DNA from 2 places in the Paenibacillus sp. NMA1017 genome. Region 2 is predicted to be linked to the other one. Evidence: riboswitches for the same ligand, from Rfam matches in the RefSeq annotation. Region 2 holds a riboswitch; the other holds the start of a gene.
The links. Region 2 has a riboswitch for cyclic di-AMP ahead of AC5ELV_RS25285 (C40 family peptidase). Riboswitches for the same ligand answer to the same signal wherever they lie in the genome.

Region 1 (7,987 bases), on a different contig from region 2:
TTGGTTATTGGAGTGGTGATTATCGGCGCATCCATCCCAAGCGTACTTGAGCCAACATTACCGTTACACCTACAGCACAATTTTAGCGCTAACCCAGGACTTATTGGATTATTATTTGCTATTCCCACGCTTGCTTATGGCCTAGCAACACCTTTTATAGGACAGTTTTCTAGTAAAATCGGCTATAAAAATGGAATTCTCCTCGGTCTACTTATGGTATCCATTGCACTTCCTCTGACTGCACTTCCAGCAATATTATCGCTTCAAGCTGTTATTTTAGCTGTTTTAGGGGTTAGCATGGGTATGGTCCTTGCTCCCTGCTTACCTCAACTTGCTGATATCTCTCAACGAAGTGGAATTCATTCTTATGGAATTACTTTCGCACTCTATAACACGGCATACTCGATTGGCCTAATGATCGGCCCTATTTTGAGCAGTACTCTCACGGATCTAATGAATATTAAGTTCTCTTATTTAATCATAGGCATTATTGTATTTATATACATGTTCGTACTCGCTTCAGCCTTAAGGAAAGCCAAAAATTCATCAAGCAACGTAAAGCTAAGTAAATAAATGAACAAAAATTCATATCCCCATAAGGAATAAAACATTTTATTGCATATTTTTTGCATCATAGAGCATTCCAGTCCCTGAAAAAAAGGTATCCCTCAAGCTTATCGCTCAGGAATACCTTTTTTTGATCCATCTATGGCTTGGTAGGCTCTACCTTCATTTGCGCCTCAAGCGCGAGATTCAGCTTGAGCACGTTCACACGCGGCTCGCCGAACACCCCGGCGCTGCGGCCTTCTGTCTGCTCCTGCACCAGTGCTCTCAGTTGATCCTGTGGGATACCCGTCAAGCCGCTAATACGCGGAATTTGCACCCGTGCCGCCTGTGGAGAGATGTGCGGGTCCAGACCGGAGCCGGAGTTCGTAATCAGGTCCACCGGAACCTGACTGACGGGTACATCCGGGTTATGCTTCTGCCAATCCGCAATAGAGTCCTTGACTCGCTGTATCAGGGCTGGATTCGACGGTGCGTAGTTACTAGAGCCTGAACCAGCCCCATTGTAATCAACGCTCGATACCCGACCTTGAAAAAACGCCGAATCGGCAAAGGACTGCCCAATCAGTTCGGAGCCGACCACCCGCCCCTCTGTGTCATGGAGCATACTGCCGTTTGCTTGCTGTGAAAACAGAACCTGCGCTACTCCTGTACTGACTAGCGGATATGCCAAACCGCACAAGAGAATCATCAGCACTGAAGTTCGCAAAGCCACTCCAATAACTGTACTTCCTCGCATCTCCTGTCTCCCCGGTTGTCCTTCCGACACTGTCCCTGTCCCTGTACGTTTATTATGATCTTGCCCTCCAGATTCGGCTTTTTCGTGCGCAGCAAATCTGCGTCCAGACATCATCCGATAAAAACCACTCATGTCGTTCACCCTTTCTGCGCTAAATCCACAAATGCACCAACAAATCAATGGCCTTGATGCCGACAAACGGTACGACCATACCGCCCAGACCGTAAATCAGCAAATTCCGTCCCAGCAGGCGATCCGAGCTCATCGGCTTATACTTCACGCCCTTCATGGCCAGCGGAATCAGAAGCGGAATAATAACCGCGTTAAAGATCAGCGCCGACAAAATAGCGGACAGCGGGGAGCCAAGCCCCATGACGTTCAACGCCCCCATTTGTGGAATGGCCAGCATGAACATCGCCGGGATGATGGCAAAATATTTGGCAACATCGTTCGCAATGCTGAACGTTGTCAATGCTCCGCGCGTCATAAGCAGCTGCTTGCCGATCGCGACCACCTCAATAATTTTGGACGGATCGGAATCCAAGTCCACCATGTTAGCCGCTTCTTTGGCCGCGACTGTGCCGCTATTCATGGCAAGACCTACATCGGCTTGCGCCAACGCAGGTGCATCATTGGTGCCGTCTCCGGTCATGGCAACCAGCTTACCCTGTTCCTGCTCACGTCGGATAACCGCGATTTTGTCCTCTGGCTTGCTCTCAGCTACAAAGTCATCCACACCCGCTTCTCGTGCAATTGTAGCTGCTGTCAGCGGATTATCTCCGGTACACATGATCGTACGGATACCCATTTCCCGGAGCTGATCAAACCGTTCCTTCATGCCTGGCTTCACTGTATCCTTCAAATAAATAATGCCGTATATCTGATCATCTAGCGCGACTGCCAGCGGTGTACCTCCTTCAGAGGCTACCTGATTCGCTTTTTCCTCCAGATCGGCTGGAACACTGCCGTTTTGCGATACGATCCATTGCCAAACAGAATCCACCGCGCCCTTGCGTACCTTTCGTCCATCGGCCAGATCCAGACCACTCATCCGGGTCTCCGCCTTGAATTCGATAAAGGTTCCACCTGCTGCCAAGGATGCATCCAACGTATGCTCCTGTTTGCGCATCAATTCGAGAACCGAGCGTCCCTCTGGCGTCTCATCCTTCATAGAGCTAATCGCTGCCCACTTCACTAACTCTGCCTTCTCCACGCCCACTACAGGCACGAATTCACTCGCCATTCGGTTCCCGAAGGTGATTGTACCTGTTTTATCCAAAATCATCGTGTTGATATCCCCAGAAGCTTCTACCGCCTTGCCTGACATGGCCAGTACGTTAAACTGGGTGACCCGGTCCATACCGGCAATCCCGATAGCTGACAGCAGTCCTCCAATCGTAGTCGGAATCAGACAGACTAGCAACGAAATCAGTACAGGAACAGGCAAATCAATGTTAAAATGTCGGGCAATCGGCGCTAGCGTAACCACTACAATTAGAAAAATAATCGTCAAGCTAATCAGCAAAGTGTTCAGTGCAATCTCATTCGGCGTTTTTTGCCGCTGTGCGCCTTCCACGAGCGAAATCATTTTATCAATAAACGTCTCGCCCGGCTCTGTTGTAATCCGCACCTTAATCCGGTCACTGACCACCCGCGTCCCGCCGGTTACCGAGCAAAAATCACCACCCGATTCCTTGATGACCGGAGCCGATTCTCCCGTAATTGCAGATTCATCGACCGAAGCCAGACCTTCAATGACCTCACCATCGCTTGGAATCATTTCGCCCTGAGAGACAACAACCACGTCCCCCTTACGCAATTCGGTTGAGCTAACCACCTGAATGTCATTTCCGATGAGCTTGTTAGCTTGTGTATCCTGCTTGGATTTTTTTAAAGAGGCAGCTTGTGCCTTACCCCGCCCCTCCGCGAGCGCTTCGGCAAAGTTAGCAAAAAGCAACGTAAACAATAGAATAACAAACACGGCCAGGTTAAAGCCTATTTCCTTGTCAGTTCCAAAATAACCGGGAAACAGTAACATTAGCAGCACGACCAATGTACCGATCTCCACGACGAACATGACAGGATTTTTCATCATGATCATCGGATTTAATTTTATAAAGCTATCCTTGATCGCATGCTTCAAGATGCTTCTGTCCAGCATGTGTTTGCGTTGTTCCTTCATGATCAAACACCCCGTTCATCCATTCTCATTTTCTTCTTCACATGGTCAAAAATTCAGCAACAGGTCCCAATACGATGACAGGTAAAAAGGTCAACGCACCAATCAGCAGCACGACCCCGATCAGAATGGCTCCAAATAGCTTATTGTCCGTGCGCAGTGTCCCCGTCGTCACTGGAGTCGGTGCTTTGGCATTCAACGAAGCCGCCACAGCCAACAATGCAATCATAGATACATATCGTCCAAAGAACATAACCATCCCCGTTGTCACGTTCCAGAATACGTTGTTATCCGCAAGACCTTCAAATCCCGAACCGTTATTTGCGGCAGATGACGCATATTCATAGAGCACCTGAGTTAACCCGTGATAGCCAGGGTTAGTGACCGCATCGTATCCCCAATGACTCATAAACGCAAGCGCAGTTGGGGCGAGAATGAGAAACGGATGTACCAAAATGGCAATCGCGATCAGCTTCATTTCCTTGCCTTCAATTTTCCTTCCCATAAATTCTGGAGTTCTCCCGACCATCAGTCCGCATATAAACACACCCAGAATCGCATACATCAGCATATTCATCAGTCCGACACCCTTGCCGCCAAAAATGACGTTTAGCATCATTTCTCCCAAAGCAGCCATGCCACCCAGCGGAGTTAGTGTATCATGCATATTATTGACTGAACCTGTCGTTGCCGCTGTTGTGACCGCAGTGAATAAAGCCGATTGTCCAATGCCGAAACGAACCTCTTTCCCTTCCATGCTTCCCTGAGAAGCATCCACACCCAGTGTCTGGATTAACGGATTACCTGTCTTCTCAGACACATACGTAATGGATAGAAAAATAAGAAACAATACCATCATGGAGCTAAAAATAATCCAGCCCTGCTTACGATTACGAGCAAACAATCCAAAGGTATACGGCAACGAAGCCGGCATTACCCACATTGCCAAAATTTCCAGCACATTCGTCCAAGGACTTGGATTTTCAAAAGGATGCGCAGAGTTAGCTCCCGCATAACCGCCCCCGTTCGTCCCCAAATGCTTGATGGACTCCAGAGAAGCAATGGGTCCCATAGAAATCTGCTGCTGTGTTCCGCTCAGCGTCGTAATATCCGCCGTAGGCTGTAGTGTCTGCGGTACCTTCAATCCAACCAGCACCAGCGTAAGCACAAAGGCCAGCGGCAGAAAAATCCTTATGATGGCTTTAATAAAATCCTGAAAGAAATTGCCCATCCCTTCACCGCGCCGCGTCAATCCTCTCATAAAAGCCGCAGCAACCGCAAAACCGGAAGCAGCCGAAGTGAACATCATCATCGTGACGAACGCCATCTGTGTCAGATACGTAAGCCCGCTTTCTCCGCTATAATGTTGGAGATTCGTATTCGTCATAAAGCTGATTACTGTATTAAAAGCTAGTGATGCTTCCATATTACTGTTTCCAACCGGATTACCGGGAAGCATTCCCTGTAAACGCAACAGCAAGTAGCTGATCGCCACAAGAACGACATTCGTTGCAATGAAACTCATAACATACGTAGTCCAACGCATGCTCTCCAGCTTCTTCAATCCTACTACCTTATAAATCAGCTTTTCTGTTCCGCCAAAAATCCGATCCGTCCGATTGGGTTCATTCGAGAATACGTGATACATATAGGTGCCCACTGGCTTTACCAAGAGCAGCAATATGACGATCACAATTCCAATTTGAAGCAGCTCCATCCTCTATTCCTCCTCCAAAATGCTCCTACGTTTGGAACAACAGACCTGCTTCAGAGCACCAAACATGTGCACACGTTTGCGAAAACCTGCTACTTATGATGCTTACCATTCAGATCTGTTGTTCCACCCGCTCTATCCCCTATAGCTAACTAGAACTTTTCAGGGTTCAGGAGTGCGTAGATTAAATACATAAATACAATAGCCGTAAGCCCAAGTATAACGATCATCCTCTTCGTCCTCCTTTAGAGGTCTGCGCATCACACCAGCGTACAAACAGCAGTATCACTCCATAACTCACAGCCATGACGAGCAGCATGTATATATCCATCATGTTTATACCCTCCGTTCGGTCCTTAGATCGCCATTCTTATTTCATCATAAAATCATAAAACAACTATGTTATAAGTGCTTATCCGTTCAGCAGAAAACCCACCTCTCCGTTCAATGTGTAGATCACATGGTCCGCTCCCAATCCCCGATAAATTCCTTGTGGATTACAGCCGTGCGTAATAACATAGATCGATTCCGATGTTAGTGGCCGACATATTTGCAGGAAACGGCAAGTCAGATTCAAGCTGTTCTCGAACAAATACACACTACCAATTTCTTTTTTTGGAAAATTCCATTTTCCCGCTTGCATGGTATTGATGCGGACAATGTGCTCCACACCCATTTTTTTGAGTTGTCGTTCCTCCTGGGCGCTATTCGTGAGAACTGCAAACGCCAATTTTTTGAAAATAAGCAATTTCACAAAACTTCTGCCCGCTTCATTCGGTGCAGTGACAATAATTAACCGACCTTCCATCAGTAGCTCCTCTCCCGGTATAAAAAGACAACAAAAAGAAGCCGAAGGAAAAAGGCTTTCCTCCGGCTTCTTACATATCCATGATAAAATAAACCATGGCTGCACACGGCGGTTTGTTGCCTCTCCCTGTACGCTTACGAGGTTAGCTGTCGGATTCGGACGTGAGAGTCGCCCTATTTCTGGCACTTGACCGGAAAATTCACCCCATGAGACACACGGCTTCCGAAGCCGTACAGTCTCGATTGGTTCCCCCGCTTTTGCAACTGCAAAATTCAGCGCTATAGACATTTCGTTGTTGCTTCATTCAAGTTAATTTGAAATTACGTCTTGAATCATACACCCGCGCATGGAAGACTGTAAAGCATAACTGCGGGGTTATAAATCGGCCTTTAGAGCATAGAAGATTAATAATAACGCTTACAATACAATTATGCTTCTCACAGCTCCTTCAATCTCTGTTTTTCATCCCTTTTTGAAAATGACAAGCATGTCAATATTGGCGTAAGGTAAGGCGTTATTGGCCTTTTTTTGTAAAAAGAGAAGAAAATACGCTATATGTACCAGCTAAACACCGATTGAACCTGCTTTTATAAGAAGAAACACCTTAATTCGCTCCATTTGCGTTGCGATTTACTGTTTTGAACAAAATTCGATTTTACAGCGGCTGAAGGCTTAATACAGCTTTTCCAGACTTGCAACCCTTCTTTAAATTGCCTACAATTTAATTGCAGAATATCGAATTAGAAGGGATACCATAATCGTTTATGAATACGGCGCCAAAACCCTGCAAGGAAAAGAACTCCCTTTGGGATTCCCCAGCAACCAATTCGCCAAACAAGAGCCGGGTTCCAGTGAGGAAATTTCGGAGTTTTGCCAGATCAACTACGGGGTTACCTTTCCGATGTTCGTCAAGACAGATGTCAATGGTGATCAGGCACACCCTTTATTTCGCTACCTTCCCCACACCGCTCCAGGCGTATTAGGTGTCCAGAGAAAATAAAGTATTAGACTGGTCCCAGCTATAAGAACAGCGGTAGTCTTGGACGAGAAAATAAAGTCCTAGACTGCCGCTGCAATATTGAGCTAACGTTCTCCGTTAGTTGAATCCCAATCCTCTATGAAATATATTAATGATAGCGTGTTTGAAAGGACGAATCAAATGGCTAAAGAATTGTTTACGATTGGACACCTTGCTGAAAAATGAAGAAGAACATATTGAGTGGCTGCGTTTCATTAGCTGTTTGCGGGAAACGGGTTTGTCCATTTCGAAGTTGAAGAATTTTGTAGCACTCACTTACTGCCAAGCGACTTATATTTCATGTTTAATCCTACCAAACTAGCAGCAGTCAATCTGTTAGTGAGAGGCCGTTACTTTAATGTCATCCAATTTCGAAGGCTTAGGCTGCTTCAGTGCAAGGAAGGCACTTTGGGAGAGAAAATAAAAAAAACAGACATTATCATGGTCTGACCAAGCGAGAATTAAGTGCACGAATGGGAGTTGATGAAAAGACAATTCATAACTGGGAGCTTAACAAGACCAGCCCTAAAACTCAAAATCTAGATATGATCCACAAGTTTATAGAAATCTTTGCGAACTATGACATACAGTAAAATTGATGCTATAGCTTGTAAAAATATCTTTTTTTTTGATTCTTTATCTCGATTTCTGTTTTTAACAAACCAAGCTCCTGAATCTCCCCTAGGGAAAAATTCAAGAGCTTGTTCAATAGGTGCCGATGATCAAACGATCCGTACTCCCGGCGGTGCATCCACGCTTAAATCGATGTTTCCGTCATCGCCTTTGGCCCACTGGACCTTGATGGCTCCTTTCGGAGTGATGACCTCGCCCTTCGCCCAGTCCAAATAACCGGGAACCGGGTTGACGCGAACACTTGCATATCCCGGCTCCGCCGGTCTTACGCCCAAGATGACAGACGGAAGCTCATACAGGACGACCGCCCCCCATGCATGACAGTCACTGCG
Region 2 (7,987 bases):
CGTGGCTGGATGAAGGCTTCACCTCCTATGCAGAGGAGCGGCTTATGGAGCAAGAATATGGGCTTACCCCCAACTTGCCATTACAATCGGGACAGGTAGCCTCCCCACAGCCGCTAAACCGTGAGTCATGGAAGTACGGCTCGGCTGCTGAGTACGCGCAAAATGCCTACTCTCGAGGCAAGCTGGTACTACGGGGCATTGAACGTCAGGTCGGTATGAAAAAAATGGATCGGATTATGCGGACCTACGTACAGACGTACCGATTCAAGCATCCGTCCTCCCAGGATTTTCAACGTATCGTGGAGAGAGTCACCGGACGCTCATGGAGCCACTATTTTGAACAGTATGTATATGACGGCCAGATGGCAGACTTTTCAGTGGATCATATCACGAACCACAAGCTGGAGAATGGATATGAAGCCGTCGTGACGGTCAGCAAAAAAGGGGCGGATTACCCCAAGATTCCCGTCCAATTTACCTTCAAGGATGGGACAACGATATTCAAGGCTTGGGACGGCGCGGGCAAAAGCACAACTTTTCGGATCAAAAGTACTTCTCCCGTTTCCTATGTAACCCTTGATCCTCTATATACCATTGCACTGGAGAACAAGCATATTAACAATAGCCTAAAAGCCGAATTGGACGAAAAGCAACAAACCCGTTGGAGTGTAAGTGTAACCAAGCTGTTGGAGACACTGCTTGGAAGTCTGTCATGGTGAGGTGTCTATAGATGCGGACTGTTATAAAAGAGGGCTGGGCGCTGGTGCGCATACGATTCTATATCGTTATCATTTTATTTCTGTATCGACTACTATGGGGGGTGTTTCTCTATCGGCTGGTGCAGTCTGCCGTTATCCCGCTATTGCTTCGTTATCCTGATCAGGGTCAAAACGAGCTGGGACAGACCTTGTTTTGGATGGAGAGCCAGATTGCTCTGATGGACAGCCGGGAAGTACATGTGTATTTGTGGATACTGCTAGGGGCGACTGTACTACGCATACTGATCACTCCCTTCATTAGAGCCGGAATATATCAAAGCCTGCATACCGATGCGACTGAACCGCAAAGCCTGTCCTTTTTCAAGGGTATGAAACGCCATGGCATGTCGTCGCTGTTGTATTACATCATCGAGTTGGGACTGCTGTTGCTTCCCGCCTTTTGGATAGTACCGAGACTCTACCCTATTGTAGCAGGTACGCTTCAATCTCCCTCTTACCTGCTGCATTTGTTGCCCTATGCCATGGGATGGATGGCATACGGATGGTTCATTCGGCAGTGCATCCTGTATATGCAACTGGGTACTGTCGGTGGTCACGCCATACTATCGTCCCTGCTCGCCTTCTTTCGCCAGCTCCTCCCAGCTGTCGGTATATCTCTTTTGCTCGGTGCTTGTGTGCTGCTGGTCTTCGGTCTATTTGGCACCGTGGCGATGATTTGGACTGGTATGCTGGCGCTCATTCTCCAGCAATCGTATCATTTTGTTACTAGTCTGGTCAGGCTGTGGCATATCAGTTCGCAGTACAGACTATGGCATACCGATATCTCCAATAGAAGCTAATCCCTGCCTTTATGTTTTTTACTTCATTTCCGTCTGTCGAAAAACCTTGATTCATACCCGCGCAAACGACACATAACTGAATACTGTTAACAAGATCTGTTCCTGGGACATTAGGAGCAGATTTTTTTTGTAACTTTTTGCAATGAAACATTTGCCAAAGCCAGCCGTCTTTGTTACAATAATCGCAGTGAACTGATAGTAACAACTTTGTAATCTTTATTGTAACCTTTATCTCAAAAATATCGTTATTGTGAATACTGCTCTCCAAGGTGCACATCTTAAGTTAAGCCTAATTCCTGGCACCTAGGAAGCGGGGGAACCAGTTTGGGTGAATTGATCTCGCAACAGAGTGGTCATAGGGGAACCTTCTACCGAATCCTTAAGCTAACCTCGCAGGCATTGGAAGGGGTATATTTTTTTTGAAGAAGAAGCTAACGATCGCAGCTATGGGTCTTGCCATTGCCTTTACATCTTTTACATTCGGTGGCGGCAGTGCATATGCAGACTCTAAGATGGACCAGGTCATTCAAGATGCCAAAGGAACGAGCTACAGAAGCGGAGGCACTACACTCGAGGGATTCGATTGCTCCGGCTTCACAATGTATGTATTCAACAAACTGGGAATTAAACTTCCGCATCAATCCGGATCACAATTCAAAATGGGATCTTCTGTATCCCGCGATGAAATGAGACCTGGGGACCTGGTGTTCTTCAACACCACAGGAAGAGGCATTTCCCATGTAGGTATCTTCGTAGGTGAAGGGAAATTTGCCCACTCCTCGACTTCACGTGGTGTAGTAGTTAGCTCACTGAACGAAAATTATTACGCTAACCGCTATGTCGGTGCAAAAAGAATTATGAGCACAGACGCTTACCATTCTGTAGCTTCAGAAATTCCTGATGACGATAACGTAGAATAACTAACGCACAGCAAGCTAACCCTAGCCGCAATTTGATTCTGGCCGGAATCGAATTGCGGTTTTTTATGTCCACACCATCAGCAATTATTATCATAACTGACGAACTGAAGCCACAAAAGGTTTCAGTTTTAGCGAACATCGTCGGTTTTACCGTCACCGCTGGGGGAGCATATGAGCAGTAATTCCTTCTTATTGAATGTATAACCGACTTGGGTTTGAAATAAACACGCTTGCCATTCCCCTGCAACTTGTCTACAATCTGTTGTTAATGATTGAAGTACCTGTAAAAGGAGGATGGAACACATGCCTGCCTCAATATCCAACTATCGGATCGTACCGATGGACGAGCATCAAGCGGCTGCAATCTGTGAGTGGCGCTATGATCCACCTTATAATATATACGGTTGGCTCCCCTGGGAACAAATGAAGGCGCTTGAAGTCGAATTTGGAAGTCCCGCGCTTCGCCAAGAGCAATATGTTGCCGTACTGGATGAAGAGAACAAGCTGACGGGATTTGCTCAATATTTTCCTATGATTGGTGTGACACGGCTAGGTCTTGGAATGCATCCTGAAAGATGCGGACATGGCAAAGGCGCTGATTTTGTCCGTGCCATTGCAGAGGAAGCCCAACGACGCAATCCGAAGAATGAAATTGATCTAGAGGTGCTCACTTGGAATGGGCGCGCTATCCGGGCTTACAAGGCGGCTGGATTTGAGCTTACAGATACCTATGAACGCCAGACTCCCGATGGCAAAAAACCATTTTATTGTATGGTATATCGTCCCGAGCACCCAACCCAGGTTCTATGATAAAAGCGCCTTCGGCATACAACCGCGATGTTGTATAGCGAAGGCGCTTTTATCATCATACGACAGATCATTACAAGCTCAATGACTGCTGCGCATTTTTTCAAAAGCTTCATTATATTGTTGGGCTTCCTTAATATCCACGGCCATAATACCGCCGTCGTCCCAAGAGGTCAAACGTAGAGTCACGGTCTTGTAATCAATCGTAATAAATGGATGATGATTGAATGCTTCAGATATAGCGGCAACTTCATCCACGAATGCAATCCCTTTCATAAAACTGGAAAAATTATATTTCCGAACGATCCAACGTCCTTCCTCCAGTTCCCAGCCCTCCAGTTTCTCCAGATGTGCTTCAATCTCTTCTTGTGTAAAAGGCATGTTACGAACTCCTCCCCGTTTATACGGAAGCCTTTCGACCGCTTAAATACGGCCAAAACTACGATATATTGGTGTACATATTACCACGGCCCCGTTGATAAATCCATAAGACGGACCTCAAATCAAAGGGACTGACGTCAGCTCCTCGTCCCCAATGAGTACATAGATACGATGCTGCTCCGGCTCATAGATCACAACGCCACTGCCTACAGTGATTGTGGGCTCTGTACCCAGTGCATAAAATAAGTCTTCTGCCAAAGCTTCATTGACTTCCTGACGTCCCGCTGGGTCCAGCCTGTCCCAATCTTCTGCTTCCATCTCAAAAAATTCATAGCTATCTGGGATGCGTCCCACAGCCTCTGTCAAATCGTTCAAAATTTGTTCATACTCACGCCCATGCTTTACTCCCATGCCATTTCCTCCAATGGTTCCGCCATTCAATACATAATCACCTTATTATACCGGAAATTCGCACTTAACAAAAAAGAGAGTTTTGTCGATAAATACTATAATCCGTCTTGTAATGACGCGCTTGGGGCAAGGACGACCCCGGCGGCATGAAAGGATTCAAAATCTATTCTCATGGATGAGGTGTATCATGCAAATTTCAACCATTATCGGACTTGTGCTCGGGATTTTGTCACTGGTCGTCGGGATGATCTTAAAAGGCGCTCCGGTCGTCAATCTGGTCAATAATCCCGCTGCTTACATGATTATTTTCGTCGGAACGGCAGCGAGTATATTTATGGCCTTCCCGATGGCAGAAATCAAACGGATTCCGAAGCTGTTCAAGGTTATTTTCACCGAACAAAAACTGTTAGACCGCAAAGAGCTCATCGGTACGTTTACCGAGTGGGCATCTATTACCCGTCGTGAAGGTCTGCTCGCCTTGGAATCCAAGGTAGAGGAAATCGACGATCCCTTTATGCGTGGCGGCATGCGAATGATTATTGACGGCAATGATCAGGAATTCGTACGGGACGTTCTGATGGAGGATATCAATGCTACCGAGGATCGACATCGCTCTGGCGCGCTGATCTTCTCCCAAGCCGGTATGTACGCTCCAACGCTCGGGGTACTCGGTGCGGTTGTAGGTCTGATCGCCGCTCTAGCCGACCTTAGTGACATGGAAAAGCTCTCTCATGCCATTGCAGCAGCCTTCATTGCGACGTTGCTCGGTATTTTTACAGGTTATGTCCTGTGGCATCCGATGTCCAACAAGCTGAAACGGTTGTCCAAAAAAGAAGTGGAGCTTAAATTAATGATGGTCGAAGGTCTGCTTTCCATTCAATCGGGGATATCGACGATTGCCATCAGTCAGAAACTGACGATCTTCCTGACTCCGACCGAACGGGCTACGATGACCCAGAAGGATGGCGATTCCAGTGAGTAAAAAGAGACATGAACCGCATGAAGAGCATGCTGACGAAAGCTGGCTGTTGCCATATTCCGACTTAATGACCCTTCTGTTGGCTCTTTTCATTGTCTTATTCGGTATGAGCTCGCTCGACGCCAAAAAATTTGAAACTATGGCTCAATCCCTGAGTGCAGCTTTTAGTGGCGGCACTGGCGTGCTGGATCACTCGGCCGCAAATCCGTCGTCACAATCCATGGATATGGGCAAAAATAAAGAACAAGTGTCACAACCCTTAAAATCGAAAGCTACTTCTACCTCTGAACTGCAGAAACAGCTTGCCCAGCGGGAAGAAGAAGATTTAAAAAAGCTTAAAAAACAAATGGATCAATACATTCAAAATAACGGCCTGTCACCTCTGCTGAATACCAAGCTGAACCAATCACAGCTGATGATCACCATTAGTGATAATGCCCTGTTTTCATCCGGGCAAGCCGAAGTAAAACCGGGAGCGAGAAAGTTGGCCAAGTCCATCTCTAGTATGCTCCAGCAGTTCCCTGGCTATGATGTTATCGTATCGGGTCACACGGATAATGTACCGATCTCCAACAGCCAGTTCCCGTCCAACTTTGATTTGAGCGCCAAGCGCTCTCTGAATTTCTTGCGCATCTTGTTGCTCAATCCAGATCTCGATCCAACCAAGTTTGTATCCATCGGTTATGGCGAGTATCGTCCATTGGCAAGCAATCAAGATGGTCAAGGACGCGCCAAAAACCGTCGTGTTGAAATATCTGTTCTCCGCAAATATCAGAACGGGACACAAGTCATCAGTCCTACCTCAAGCTCGAATGAAGGTTGATTATGCATATGTTATATGAACAAAGGCACCGCCGCATTTTTATGCAGCTGGTGCCTTTTTGTTTAGCGCTTCCTATAATCTGGCTTGTCAGATACGAGGATCATACGCTGTAGGCTATACGAAGCCCCTCTGGCATTAGCTAAGCGTATAATCGAGCATCTGGCCAAGCTCCTGCTTCTCAGCCTCTGTCAGATCACGCCAGGCACCTTTCTGAAGGGACCCCAACCGAATATTCATGATTCGCAGCCGTTGCAGTTTTTTAACTTCATAACCGAAGGCTGCACACATACGCCGGATTTGGCGATTTTTCCCTTCAGTCAGGATAATACGGAATACATACTCAGATACACGCGTCACCTCACAAGGTAGCGTCCGCTGACCGAGTATTTTCACACCACTGGACATGCCCTGTACAAAAGATGGTATGACAGGGCGATCCACTGTTACGATATATTCTTTCTCATGCTTGCCTTCTGCCCGTAAAATCTTATTCACAATGTCTCCATCATTGGTAAGTAAAATGAGACCTTCCGAATCTTTATCCAGGCGTCCAATCGGGAATATCCGCTGCGGGTGCCCCACAAAATCAACAACATTGCCTCTAATGTGGCTCTCCGTGGTACTTGTGATGCCCACCGGCTTGTTCAATGCAATATAGACGTGATCGGACTTCTCGCGCAGTGGCTTGCCGTTCACGCGAACATCATCGCCTTCTTCCGCTTGACTACCCAGCACAGCCACTTCGCCGTTAATCGTCACGCGGCCGCTCTCTACCAGCTTGTCCGCCTCGCGGCGCGAGCAAAAACCGGTTTCGCTGATAAACTTGTTAATGCGCAACCTGTGTACCCTCCATTTCTACTAACACACTTCCTCCTGCTCGCCAGTCCGTTACTCCGGCTTAGCAATCGGAAGCTGCACCAGGGCTGTCGTTCCCTCTCCCTCTGTGCTTTCAATATCCAGTGTGCCTTTATGACTCTGTATAATACGCTGGCTGACCATAAGTCCTAGTCCTGTACCTGTTTCTTTGTTTGTGAAAAAAGGTTCTCCCAGCTTGGACAGCATTTCTGCGGGAATGCCCGTTCCCTGGTCCCGTATGAAGATTTTAACGCTTTCTCCCTCCAAGAACAAACGAATCGTGATGATACCACCTTTACTCATAGCCTCCATGCTATTTTTAAGTAAATTAATGAATACCTGCTTTAACTGATTTTCTTCAGCGTATACCAGGGCAGGCTCGTCTGTGACCTGAAGGTTGAATACAATGCCCAGCAGATGCGCCTGACTATCTAGTAAAGAAATCACGTCGCTCACAATATAGCGAACATCTTTTTTCTGAAAATGCACTGCCTGTGGCTTCGCCAGTATTAAAAACTCGCTAACGATCAAATTAATACGATCCAGCTCAGACATCATAATATCGTTGTGTTTCATATTCAACACTTGATTTTGCTGCTGTAGTTGGAGAAAGCCACGTAGCGTGGTTAGTGGATTACGAATCTCATGCGCTACACCTGCCGCCAATTGTCCGACGGTTGTCAGTTTCTCTGATCTGCGTAACAGCTCCTCCATCCGGTTGCGACCCGTGATATCACGCGAAACGCAGATAAACCCCAAAATCTGGCCTTCTTCATCCAGAATAGGCGACGTGCTCATACTAATCTCTACTGTACTTCCATCCTTCCGCATTCTAAGGGACTCACTTGATACGATGCTCTCTCCCTGAAGCAGACTCTTCTTCTGAAATTCATACTCCTCCTGTTGCTGCGGAGGTACAAATTCCAGCTTACGACCAACCAATTCTTTCTTGGTCCAGCCGTACAAAGCTTCAAAGGCATGATTGACCCGAACGACGCGATCCTCCTCGTCGGTTACATGAATCGCATCCGCCGTCTGATTAATAACCGATTCTAGATGCTCCTTTACAGAACGGTTCTCTTCATACATCTGTTCGAGTCTCCTCGTGTACATCCCTAGGTTGTAGGCCATCGCATTGATGCGCTCACCCAACTGTGCAAGCTCATGACCACCTTTTATTTCTAGTCGTGTATCAAAATGACCATCAGCCATCTCGTTCACTTTCCCCAGAATCGACTGAATTGGGCGGACAA

Region 1: another riboswitch for cyclic di-AMP. It lies ahead of AC5ELV_RS04655 (hypothetical protein); the one in region 2 lies ahead of AC5ELV_RS25285 (C40 family peptidase).

Annotation. Positions count from the first base shown of each region.
Region 1 covers NZ_JBZXYR010000001.1:1,006,645-1,014,631, forward strand. The annotation lists gene AC5ELV_RS04630 (MFS transporter) at 1-573, shown strand, start outside; gene kdpC (potassium-transporting ATPase subunit KdpC) at 707-1,435, opposite strand; gene kdpB (potassium-transporting ATPase subunit KdpB) at 1,455-3,485, opposite strand; gene kdpA (potassium-transporting ATPase subunit KdpA) at 3,523-5,199, opposite strand; gene AC5ELV_RS04650 (potassium-transporting ATPase subunit F) at 5,349-5,426, opposite strand; gene AC5ELV_RS04655 (hypothetical protein) at 5,609-6,004, opposite strand; cyclic di-AMP (ydaO/yuaA leader) riboswitch at 6,120-6,292, opposite strand; partial or broken gene AC5ELV_RS04660 (glutathione peroxidase) at 6,759-6,989, shown strand; gene AC5ELV_RS04665 (helix-turn-helix domain-containing protein) at 7,415-7,615, shown strand; gene AC5ELV_RS04670 (alpha-L-rhamnosidase-related protein) at 7,745-7,987, opposite strand, start outside.
Region 2 covers NZ_JBZXYR010000019.1:11,498-19,484, reverse strand. The annotation lists gene AC5ELV_RS25295 (M1 family metallopeptidase) at 1-719, shown strand, start outside; gene AC5ELV_RS25290 (hypothetical protein) at 731-1,558, shown strand; cyclic di-AMP (ydaO/yuaA leader) riboswitch at 1,835-1,972, shown strand; gene AC5ELV_RS25285 (C40 family peptidase) at 1,978-2,478, shown strand; gene AC5ELV_RS25280 (GNAT family N-acetyltransferase) at 2,782-3,288, shown strand; gene AC5ELV_RS25275 (4a-hydroxytetrahydrobiopterin dehydratase) at 3,367-3,666, opposite strand; gene AC5ELV_RS25270 (hypothetical protein) at 3,784-4,077, opposite strand; gene motA (flagellar motor stator protein MotA) at 4,265-5,059, shown strand; gene motB (flagellar motor protein MotB) at 5,052-5,879, shown strand; gene rluF (23S rRNA pseudouridine(2604) synthase RluF) at 6,015-6,716, opposite strand; gene AC5ELV_RS25250 (PAS domain S-box protein) at 6,768-7,987, opposite strand, start outside.